DNA from 3 places in the Comamonas sp. lk genome. Region 3 is predicted to be linked to each of the others. Evidence: riboswitches for the same ligand, from Rfam matches in the RefSeq annotation. Region 3 holds a riboswitch; each other region holds the start of a gene.
The links. Region 3 has a riboswitch for thiamine pyrophosphate ahead of thiC (phosphomethylpyrimidine synthase ThiC). Riboswitches for the same ligand answer to the same signal wherever they lie in the genome.

Region 1 (3,269 bases), 1.5 Mb from region 3:
CCTTGGCGCCGGCCGCGGCCCAGGCTCAGGAATTCGTGAGCATCAAAGGCAGTACTGCCAATGTACGTGCCACCCCCAGTACGCGCGCTCCCGTGCGCTGGGAGCTGAGCAAAGGCTATCCGCTGCAGGTCATCAAGCACCAGGGCTCATGGCTGCGGGTCAAGGACAACGAAGCCACGCTGGGCTGGGTCCATCAAGGCATCACCGGCAAAGCCGCACATATGGTGGTCACGGCCCCTACGGCCAATCTGCGGGCCGGCCCAGGCCAGAACCACCGCCGCGTGGCCAGGCTGGAGCAAGGCGATGTGCTGCGCACCCTCAAAAAGCAGGGTGGCTGGGTGCAGGTGCAGCGCAGCAACGGCGCCAGCGGCTGGGTGGCCGGCAATCTGGTCTGGGGCTGGTAACGCCCTCGAGCTAAAAAACCAAGGCCTGCATCTGCAGGCCTTTGGCTTGCTAAGGCCGTTGAGGCTCAAACAATCAGCTGCGCGCGTGGTGCATAGCCATGGTTGAGCGGACCATGGCCGTGGCCGGTGTAGACATCGGCGCCGGCAGCAATCGCGCCCAGAATATAGCGGCGCGCTTCGGTCACGGCCTGCTCCAGAGCCAGGCCCTGGGCCAGGAAGGAGGCAATCGCCGAAGACAGCGTGCAGCCCGTGCCATGGCCGTTATGGGTCGCGATGCGCTGCGATTGCAGGCGCAGATAGTCGCTGGCGGCCTGACCCTGACGGCCCAGCACATCCATGACCAGATCGCCGGGCAGATGGCCGCCCTTGAGCAGCACGGCCGGTGCCCCCATGGCCAGCAGATCGGCCACCGCCGCATCCAGATCGTCGATACCGCCAATGCCCCGGCCCAGCAGCATGGCGGCCTCGTCCAGATTGGGTGTGATGACGCTGGCCAGCGGGAAAATCTCCCTGACCAGCACCTGGGCAGTCTCGGGCGCGATCAGGCGGTCGCCGCTGGTGGCCACCATCACCGGGTCCAGCACCACGTTCTTGATCTGGTGGCGGCGAATGGCATCGGCCACCACGCTCACCACCTCGGGCGTGGCCAGCATGCCGATCTTGACGGCATCCACGCCAATGTCCTGAACCACGGCATCGATCTGGTCACGTACGGTAGCGAGCGGAATGCCGTGAATACCAGTCACGCCCAGCGTGTTTTGCACGGTGATGGCGGTAATTGCCGTCATGCCGTAGCAGCCCAGGGCGCTGCAAGTTTTCAGATCGGCCTGGATGCCGGCACCGCCACCACTGTCCGAACCGGCAATGGAGAGCACGCGCGCATAGCGCTTGCGGCCTGTGGAGGCTTGAGGAGCCGCAGTGGATGGGAAGGTGGATACGGTAGGTTCAGTGTTTGGCGCGGTCATGGGGAAAAATTATCGCCCATGCGCGTGCTCCATGCCCGATGTCGCCGGTTGTGCTTTAATCTGCTCACACGGACGAAACAGGGGTGTCCCACGCGGTCTGCAAACCATTCAAAGTGTTTGCAAACTTGGTGCGGACTGAGAAACACCCTGGGGCCTACACCGGCCCCCTGCACCCGATCCAGGTCATGCTGGCGTGGGGAGTTTCAGAGTCAGCGCGTTCCACATCCGCGTTTTGTCCTGCACATGGTTGCCATGCAGGACTGCCTCATTCCCACCTGCCCCCGCTCCATGTGCGTATCGATTGAAAGAATACGAACCGCACATGTCATTGCTTCAAGCTTCTTCACACGTCGCCATTGTGGGCGGCGGCCTCATGGGCCGGCTGCTGTCCCTGGCGCTGGCTCTGCGCGGCCACCGCATCGATCTGTACGACGCCCACGGCCCCGAAGGCGATGGTGCTGCCGCCCGCGTTGCGGCCGCCATGCTGGCGCCGCTGGCCGAGTCGGCCATTACCGAACCCGGCGTGGTGCGCATGGGCCAACATGCCTTGAAGCGCTGGCCCGAGCTGCTGGCCCGGCTGCAGCAACCGGTGTTCTTTCAGCAAAACGGCACGCTCATCCTCTGGCACCGCCAGGATCAGGCCGATGCAGCCCGCTTTTTTGGCCTGCTGGAGAAAAATCGCCGCATCAACCCCAGCCTGCCGGCCATGGAAGAAAAGACCGGCGCTGCGCTGCAAGACTGCGAACCTGCGCTGCAAAACCGTTTCAGCCAGGCCGTGTACCTGCCCGGCGAAGGACAGCTGGACAATCGCCAGTTGATGGCCGCTCTGCTGCCAACCCTGACCGAGCTGGATGTGAAGCTGCACTGGCATGCGCCGCGCGAGCTGTCGGACTTTGCGCCCGGCACGGCCGGTCAGCCCGATTTTGTCTTTGACTGCCGTGGCCTGGGTGCCCGCTCGCAGTGGAAAGACCTGCGCGGCATACGCGGCGAGGTGGTGCGCATCCACGCGCCAGAGGTGACGCTGCAGCGCCCCACGCGCTTGATTCACCCGCGCTACCCCATCTATATCGCCCCCAAAGAGGACCATCTGTTCGTGATCGGTGCGACCGAGATCGAGTCGGACGATATGTCGCCCGCCAGCGTGCGCTCGACGTTAGAGCTGCTCTCTGCCGCCTACACCGTGCACCCCGGCTTTGCCGAGGGCCGGATTGTGGAGATTGCCACCCAGTGCCGCCCCACCCTGCCCGATAATCTGCCCGCCGTGCGCCTGCTGGCCCCGCGTGTCATGGAAGTCAACGGTCTGTACCGCCACGGCTTCATGATCTCGCCCGCCATGCTGGATGTGGTGCTTGAACTGGTGGACCACAACGATTCACCGCTGGCCCGCGAATTTGAGGTCGCCGTACACCGCAGCTGAACGCCTGTCACACCAGCCCTGACTTTGGTGCACAGCACAAACAACCTGGGCATACACAAGAATTTGAGCCACAAGGCGTAACTTTGCGCCCTGCCTTAGAAAAGAATGCATTGACTCCGATGACCGCCATGAAAATCACCATCAACCAGCATCCCCATGAACTGCCCGCAGCGGCCACCGTGGCCTATGCGCTGGAAAAACTGCAGGCCACACCGCCGTTTGCCGTGGCCGTCAACACCCTTTTTGTGCCCAAGGCCCGCTACGAGGCGCTGGCACTTCATGATGGCGACAAGATGGAAGTCATCTCCCCAGTCACTGGCGGTTGAAAAAAGTTCGCCAGAGTCGCTGCGCTGCAGCGCTTGCCCAGGGCCTCTCACTCAGGCCATGCCTGTGCAGTGGCTTGCAGATCCAAGATAAAGACAAATCATGAATACAAAAACCAACGACGACGCCCTGGTTCTGTACGGCCAGCGTTTTGAAAGC
Region 2 (3,269 bases), 1.7 Mb from region 3:
GGGCAACAAACGGAACCGTGGCACCGCCATCGAGCAACTCCACCGCGGCACTCACCTGCTGCGGCTTGACATTCAGTTCTTCGGCAATCTGACCAATGATTTTTTGCATTTGATACCCGCCCCATGGCGTTCAACCCAGAAAGCCAATGAGTGTGCCATAGGCATTCCGCCCCTCTGCGCATGCAAGCCGGCTGAAATGCAACAGAAACGAAAAAACTATGCATTTCATAGCTGCTCGCGCTTTCTCACTATGGGCTTGAGGTCTATTTCATTAAAATCAGACTCACCATGCCCGACTCTGTCCAGGATGACTTGTTTGCCGATGCCAGCCCACCGGAGCGCCAGCCCGCGCCCGGCACGGCCGCATCGCGCTTGGCGCCCGGACAGGCCGATGCCAAACCCGCGCCCAAAACAGCGGCTAAATCCGGCGGTGTAGCGCTTGCGCCAAGCGCTTTGCAGCTGGCAGAGCTGGCGGCCCAACTGCCTGCGGGTCTGCGCATGGGCGTATCCACCTGGTCTTATCCCGGCTGGGATGGACTGGTCTGGGACGGCGCCTATGACGCCAGCGTGCTATCCAAAAAAGGGCTCACCGCCTATCACCAGCACCCGCTGCTGCGCACCGTTTGCGTGGACCGCACCTTCTGGCGCCCGCTGACGGCCAGCCAATACGCGGCTTTTGCAGCCCAGGTCGATGCCGATTTTCGTTTTGTCGTCAAATGTCCGGCCGGAGTCACCGATGCCCAGGTTCGCAGCGAGGACGGCAAGCCCCGCCAGAGCAACCCGGCCTTTCTGGACCCGCGCCTGGCCGTGGAACATTTCGTGGAGCCCACGCTGGAAGGCCTGGGCGAAAAGCTGGGCGTGCTGGTCTTTCAGCTCAGCCCCCTGCCCTGGAGCTGGCTCAGCCGCCCCGGCGCGTTGCTGGACAAACTGGGGGTCATGCTGGCTGCCGTGCGCCAGGCACTGGCCGCTCGGCCGCAAGTCATCGTGGCCGTGGAAGTGCGCGACCCCGAGTTGCTGGGCCCTGCGCTGGCCGCCACGCTCAAGGCCCACGCAGCCACCTTCTGCCTGGGGCTGCACGGCAAGATGCCGCCCATAGAGCAGCAGCTACCCATGCTGCGCGCCCTGTGGCCCGGCCCCCTGGTCTGTCGCTGGAGCCTGAACCGCATCTTCGGCGCCTATGGCTACGCCGATGCGCAGAAAAAACATGAGCCTTTCAACGAAATCCGCTCCGAGGACCTGCATACCCGCGCCCTGCTGGCGCGCACCATCCAGGGCATTACGGGTGCCGGCCAGCCCGCCTTTGTGACCATCAGCAACGATGCCGAGGGCTGCGCGCCACGCTCGATTGCCCTGCTGGCACAGGCGTTGGCCCAAAGCGGCCCCGCCTAGCCAGACCGACATTCGGGCGCTTGCCGCCGTACACGACGGCGTCAGCGCAACTGCGGTAAGATGGCCCTCCGCTCCGGGGTGCACTGCCGTGCTGAGATCCACACCCGAGAACTTGATCCGGGTCATTCCGGCGGAAGAAGAGCTTGCATCCTGACGTGACCGCACCTGCTTGCGGCACAGCCAGGGGCCTTCGGAGCATCATGTCCCAGCTCTCGAAGGAATTCCATGGACAAGGCCGCCTCGCTGGTCGCAGACCTGCTCTCATTCATTGCCATGGATGGCTGCACCGACGACCAGTTCGACCAGCTCGCCCTGCGGCTGTTTGCCTATCAGTTCGAATCCAATGCGCCGTTTCGCAGCTTCTGCCAGCGGCGCGGTGCCACGCTGCGCAATGTGAAGACCTGGAGCGATATTCCGGCCGTACCCATTGACGCTTTCAAGGCCATGGAGCTGCGCAGCGAGCCCGCCTCCCCCACCGAGCGCGTGTTTATGACCAGCGGCACTACGGGTCGGGCTGCGCGCGGCCGCCACTTCCACCCCCTGCTCGACGTCTACGATCTGTCGATGACGCGCAACTTCGCACAGCGCTTCATGCAAGGAGCGGAGCGTCTGCCCATGGGCATTCTTTTCCCCGACGAGCAAGCCATGCCCAATTCCTCGCTGGCGCATTATCTAGCGCTGGCCAAGTCTGAGTTCGGCACGCCTGACAGCCGCTATTTCCTGGGCTCTGAGGGGCTGGACATGCCGGCGCTGTGCGCGGCTCTGGAGGAATCCGAACGTACAGACCGACCTTATGCACTGCTGGGTGCCAGCTTCAGCCTGGTACATGTGATGGACGCTCTGCGTGCCCAGGGCCGTAGCTTTCGCCTGCCTGCGGGCAGCCGCATTCTCGACACGGGCGGCTACAAAGGCCAGTCGCGCGAGTTGCCGCTGGAGGAGTTCTATGCCGACCTGTCCCAGCTGCTGGGCGTGCCGCTCAGTCACTGCATCAATATGTATGGCATGACCGAGCTGAGCACGCAGTTCTATGACGACGGCAACACCGTGCTGCCCTCGGTCAAATCGGGGCCGCACTGGATACGCTCGCGCCTGGTCGAGCCCGTCACCGGCCGCAACGTGGCACCCGGCGAGCGCGGCATCCTCGTGCACTGCGACCTGGCCAACTACAACGCCGTCACCACCATACTGACCGAGGACGTGGGCCTGTGGGCCGAGGGTGGTTTTCTGCTGCTGGGCCGTGCCGAGGGTGCGGCCGCCAAGGGCTGTTCGCTGGCCGTAGAGGAGTTTGTGAAAGCTGCTGCCGCATGAAGATCGAGCGGATCACGGCCGGCTATCTGCCCGGCTTACGCGACGACGAGGTTCAGTGGCAAGTGCTGCCCTTTGAACGCGAGGACCTGCGGCTGGAAGTCTCTGTTCCCGTGCTGAGCGCCGCCCAGATGCGGGCGCTGGCGGATCGGGTGCAGCAGGCGGCAGATCGCCATCTGCGAACCATGACGGTGGCAGAGATCATCGCCGTGATCGACCGAGCCATTGCGCGCCTGCTTGACCGCAATGATCCGTATCGCCAACAGGCCGAAGCCTGGCTGCCCGTGGTCAGCGGCTACGACGCGGACATGGTGCGGCTGGGACTGACCGGGTTTTTCAAGACCTTCCGCGCCGCGCAGCTGCGGCGCTTTGTGGCCGAGGATTTTGCCAACCCCGCCGTACTGGACGGTTTCCAGCCCGCGCCCAAGGGCGGAGCCGTACGGGCCTTCGGGCCTGATCTGCTGGTGCACAGCTGGGCGGGCAACGTACCGGCGCTGTCGCTGTGGAGCCTGGTCTGCGGCCTGCTGGTCAAGGCACCCAGCATAGGCAAGCTGGCAAGCGCCGAGCCACTGTTC
Region 3 (3,269 bases):
GTACAAGCCCGACATGTCGGTGATAAAGCCTATGCGCACCTTGTCCTGGGCGTGAACCGCGCCGGCTCCAAAGGCCAGGCCCAGGGCCAGCATCAAGGTGGAGGCTTGGGGCCATGATTTGCGTAGCGAAGAAAAAGCAGAACCACTCATTAAATGCATCTCCTGCAAATGTCGGACGGACAGGGCTTACCGGGGCGCTTGCACCCACCATCGTGGGTGCAAGCAGGCTGCATGGTGGCAGGCCGGCAGTGCGATGCCATTAGGGCAAGCACGGCTCAGGCGCAGTCAAGTGATGAGCTGTTGCTTGCGGCACCAGGGCGTTTGCGGGCTGTTGCCTGCGGTACAGGAGCAATTGCCTGAGCCGCATACACTGCGGCGCAATCTTTTGACGGATGAAGACAGGTGATTGAGTGATGACCATGGAAAATTTGCTGCAGCAGCGCCGCTCGGTGCGTGCTTTTCTTCCCCGCGCTGTGGACGCAGCGACCGTGCGCCAGCTGCTGGAGACGGCGGCGCAAGCCCCGTCGGGCGGCAATATGCAGCCCTGGCGGGTGACGGCCGTGGGCGGTGATGCGCTGCAGGCGCTTGGCACCAAGGCCAGCCAGACCGAGCCGGTATCGCGCCCCGGTCTGTCCTATCCGCCCGGTCTGTGGGAGCCGTATCGCAGTCGCCGTTTTGACAATGGCGAAGATCTGTATCGCGCCATCGGGATTGGCCGCGAGGACAAGGCCGCCCGTCTGCAGCAGCTGGCCAAGAACAGCCAGATGTTCGGCGCCCCGGTGGGTGTTTTCGTGGCGGTGGAAGAGCGCATGGGCTATGCGCAGTGGGTGGACCTGGGCATTTATCTGCAATCCTTCATGTTGCTGGCGGTGGAGCAAGGTCTGGCCACCTGCGCCCAGGGTTTCTGGCGCTTGTACAACGACATGCTGATAGAGCAGCTGGCGCTGCCCGCCGGCTATCAGATCGCTTTTGGCATTGCGCTGGGGTATGAGGATCCATCGGCTTCCATCAACCAGTGGCGCGCCAGCCGTGCGCCCGGCGGCGAATGGCTCACGCTGCAGGGTTTTTGATTGAGCACAGTGCGGTCACAGCTGTTGCAACGGGTTTGTGCGGGGCTTGACCTGCCAAAAACCTCGCCTATACTGGCTGCTGCTCCGGGGTGTGCGAAAGCGCTGAGAGACCAGAAGTGGATCTGTCGAAAGACGGCTCTATCAAGGTTAACCCGACGAACTTGATCCGGTTCATACCGGCGGAAGAAGAGCGGGACCCTGAAGCGGGGCCGATGGATGACAGGCAAGGCTGCTTTTCAAGCGCCGCACCTTTGAACCATGCGGCACAGCACACCCCAGGCGCCTCGCGCACTGGGGTTTTGTCTTTTATGGACTGACCACGGGACGCGTCGGCCATGGCCGGAATCCAAAAATTCCGGTGGTGAAATTAAGGCACTGGCCAACCAGCGCCCAGGTTTCACCCAGGTGCAGGTGGTTGATGGCAGCAAGCCGGCATCCACCAGATCAGAGCAGGGCCGGCACTCCACGGAGCGTTTGATGAATTCACACGCTTTGAGGAGACTGACATGAACGCCCCCGATTCCATCTTCACCCCTGCTGCTGGCAACGCCCCGGATGCGAGCCGTTTTGCCGACCTGCTGGCCCAGTCGCTGGAACCGTTTCCTGCCTCCGTCAAGAGCTATCTGCCAGGTCAGCTGCATAGCGGCTTGCGCGTGCCGGTGCGCGATATCGCACTGACCAATGGCGAGCTGGTCAGCGTGTATGACACCTCCGGCGCCTATACCGATCCGTCTGCCACCATCGACGTGCGCAAGGGCCTTGCCAGCGTGCGCGGTGGCTGGATTGATGCGCGTGGCGACAGCGAATACTACGTGGGCCGCCAGCGCGTGGCGCTGGATGATGGTGGCAAGCGTGGCGAAGAAGACCGACGTGTGGACCAACTGCGTGCCGAGGCCGCCGCCCTGCAGCGCCAGCCGCGCCGCGCCAAAAGCGGTGCCAACGTGACCCAGATGCATTACGCGCGCAAAGGCATCATCACGCCCGAGATGGAGTACGTGGCCTTGCGCGAGAACGGCCGCCGTGAATGGATGGCCGAGTACCAGCAGGACGCGGCGCGTGAAGCGCGCCTGGCAGGCAACAGCCTGGGTGCAGCCATCCCCAAGATCATCACCCCCGAATTTGTGCGCGACGAAGTGGCCCGCGGCCGCGCCATCATTCCCGCCAACATCAACCACCCCGAAGTCGAGCCCATGGCCATAGGCCGCAACTTCAAGGTCAAGATCAACGCCAATATCGGCAACTCCGCCGTCACTTCCAGCATCGAGGAAGAAGTTGAAAAGCTGGTCTGGGCGATCCGCTGGGGCGCGGACAACGTCATGGACCTGTCCACGGGCAAGAACATCCACACCACGCGTGACTGGATCGTGCGCAACTCGCCCGTGCCCATCGGCACCGTGCCCATCTATCAGGCGCTGGAGAAAGTCGGCGGCATTGCCGAAGACCTGACTTGGGAAATCTTCCGCGACACCCTGGTCGAGCAGGCCGAGCAGGGCGTGGACTACTTCACCATCCACTCCGGCGTGCGCCTGGCCTATATCCATCTCACGGCCCAGCGCCGTACCGGCATCGTTTCGCGCGGCGGCTCCATCATGGCCAAGTGGTGCATGGCCCACCACCGCGAAAGCTTTCTGTACGAGCACTTCGAAGACATCTGCGACATCATGAAGCAGTACGACGTGAGCTTCTCGCTGGGCGATGGCCTGCGTCCCGGCTGCGCATCGGACGCCAATGACGAAGCCCAGTTTGCCGAACTCAAGACCCTGGGCGAGCTGACGCAGATCGCCTGGAAGCACGATGTGCAGACCATGATCGAAGGCCCGGGCCATGTGCCCATGCACATGATCCAGGCCAATATGACCGAGCAGCTCAAGCACTGCCATGAGGCCCCGTTCTACACGCTGGGCCCGCTGACCATAGACATCGCCCCCGGCTACGACCATATCGCCTCCGCCATCGGCGCGGCCATGATCGGCTGGATGGGTACGGCCATGCTGTGCTACGTCACGCCCAAGGAGCACCTGGGTCTGCCTGACCGCGACGACGTCAAGCAAGGCATCATTGCCTACAAGATTGCGGCCCACGCAGCCGATGTGGCCAAGGGCCATCCGGGCGCCCGCTCACGCGACGATGCCCTGAGCCAGGCGCGTTTTGACTTCCGTTGGGAAGACCAGTTCAACCTGGGCCTGGACCCCGACACCG

Region 1: linked by a shared signal. The riboswitch ahead of EAO39_RS10725 (FAD-dependent oxidoreductase) and the one ahead of thiC (phosphomethylpyrimidine synthase ThiC) in region 3 are both predicted to bind thiamine pyrophosphate.
Region 2: linked by a shared signal. The riboswitch ahead of EAO39_RS09595 (long-chain fatty acid--CoA ligase) and the one ahead of thiC (phosphomethylpyrimidine synthase ThiC) in region 3 are both predicted to bind thiamine pyrophosphate.

What each region holds. Positions count from the first base shown of each region.
Region 1 covers NZ_UOOB01000001.1:2,319,890-2,323,158, reverse strand. The annotation lists gene EAO39_RS10735 (SH3 domain-containing protein) at 1-404, shown strand, start outside; gene thiD (bifunctional hydroxymethylpyrimidine kinase/phosphomethylpyrimidine kinase) at 470-1,369, opposite strand; TPP riboswitch at 1,439-1,586, shown strand; gene EAO39_RS10725 (FAD-dependent oxidoreductase) at 1,692-2,786, shown strand; gene thiS (sulfur carrier protein ThiS) at 2,915-3,112, shown strand; gene EAO39_RS10715 (thiazole synthase) at 3,213-3,269, shown strand, end outside.
Region 2 covers NZ_UOOB01000001.1:2,073,357-2,076,625, reverse strand. The annotation lists gene EAO39_RS09605 (Tex family protein) at 1-109, opposite strand, end outside; gene EAO39_RS09600 (DUF72 domain-containing protein) at 289-1,389, shown strand; TPP riboswitch at 1,454-1,545, shown strand; gene EAO39_RS09595 (long-chain fatty acid--CoA ligase) at 1,615-2,697, shown strand; gene EAO39_RS09590 (acyl-CoA reductase) at 2,694-3,269, shown strand, end outside.
Region 3 covers NZ_UOOB01000001.1:3,819,941-3,823,209, reverse strand. The annotation lists gene EAO39_RS17455 (ABC transporter substrate-binding protein) at 1-93, opposite strand, end outside; gene EAO39_RS17450 (nitroreductase) at 414-1,070, shown strand; TPP riboswitch at 1,146-1,275, shown strand; gene thiC (phosphomethylpyrimidine synthase ThiC) at 1,577-3,269, shown strand, end outside.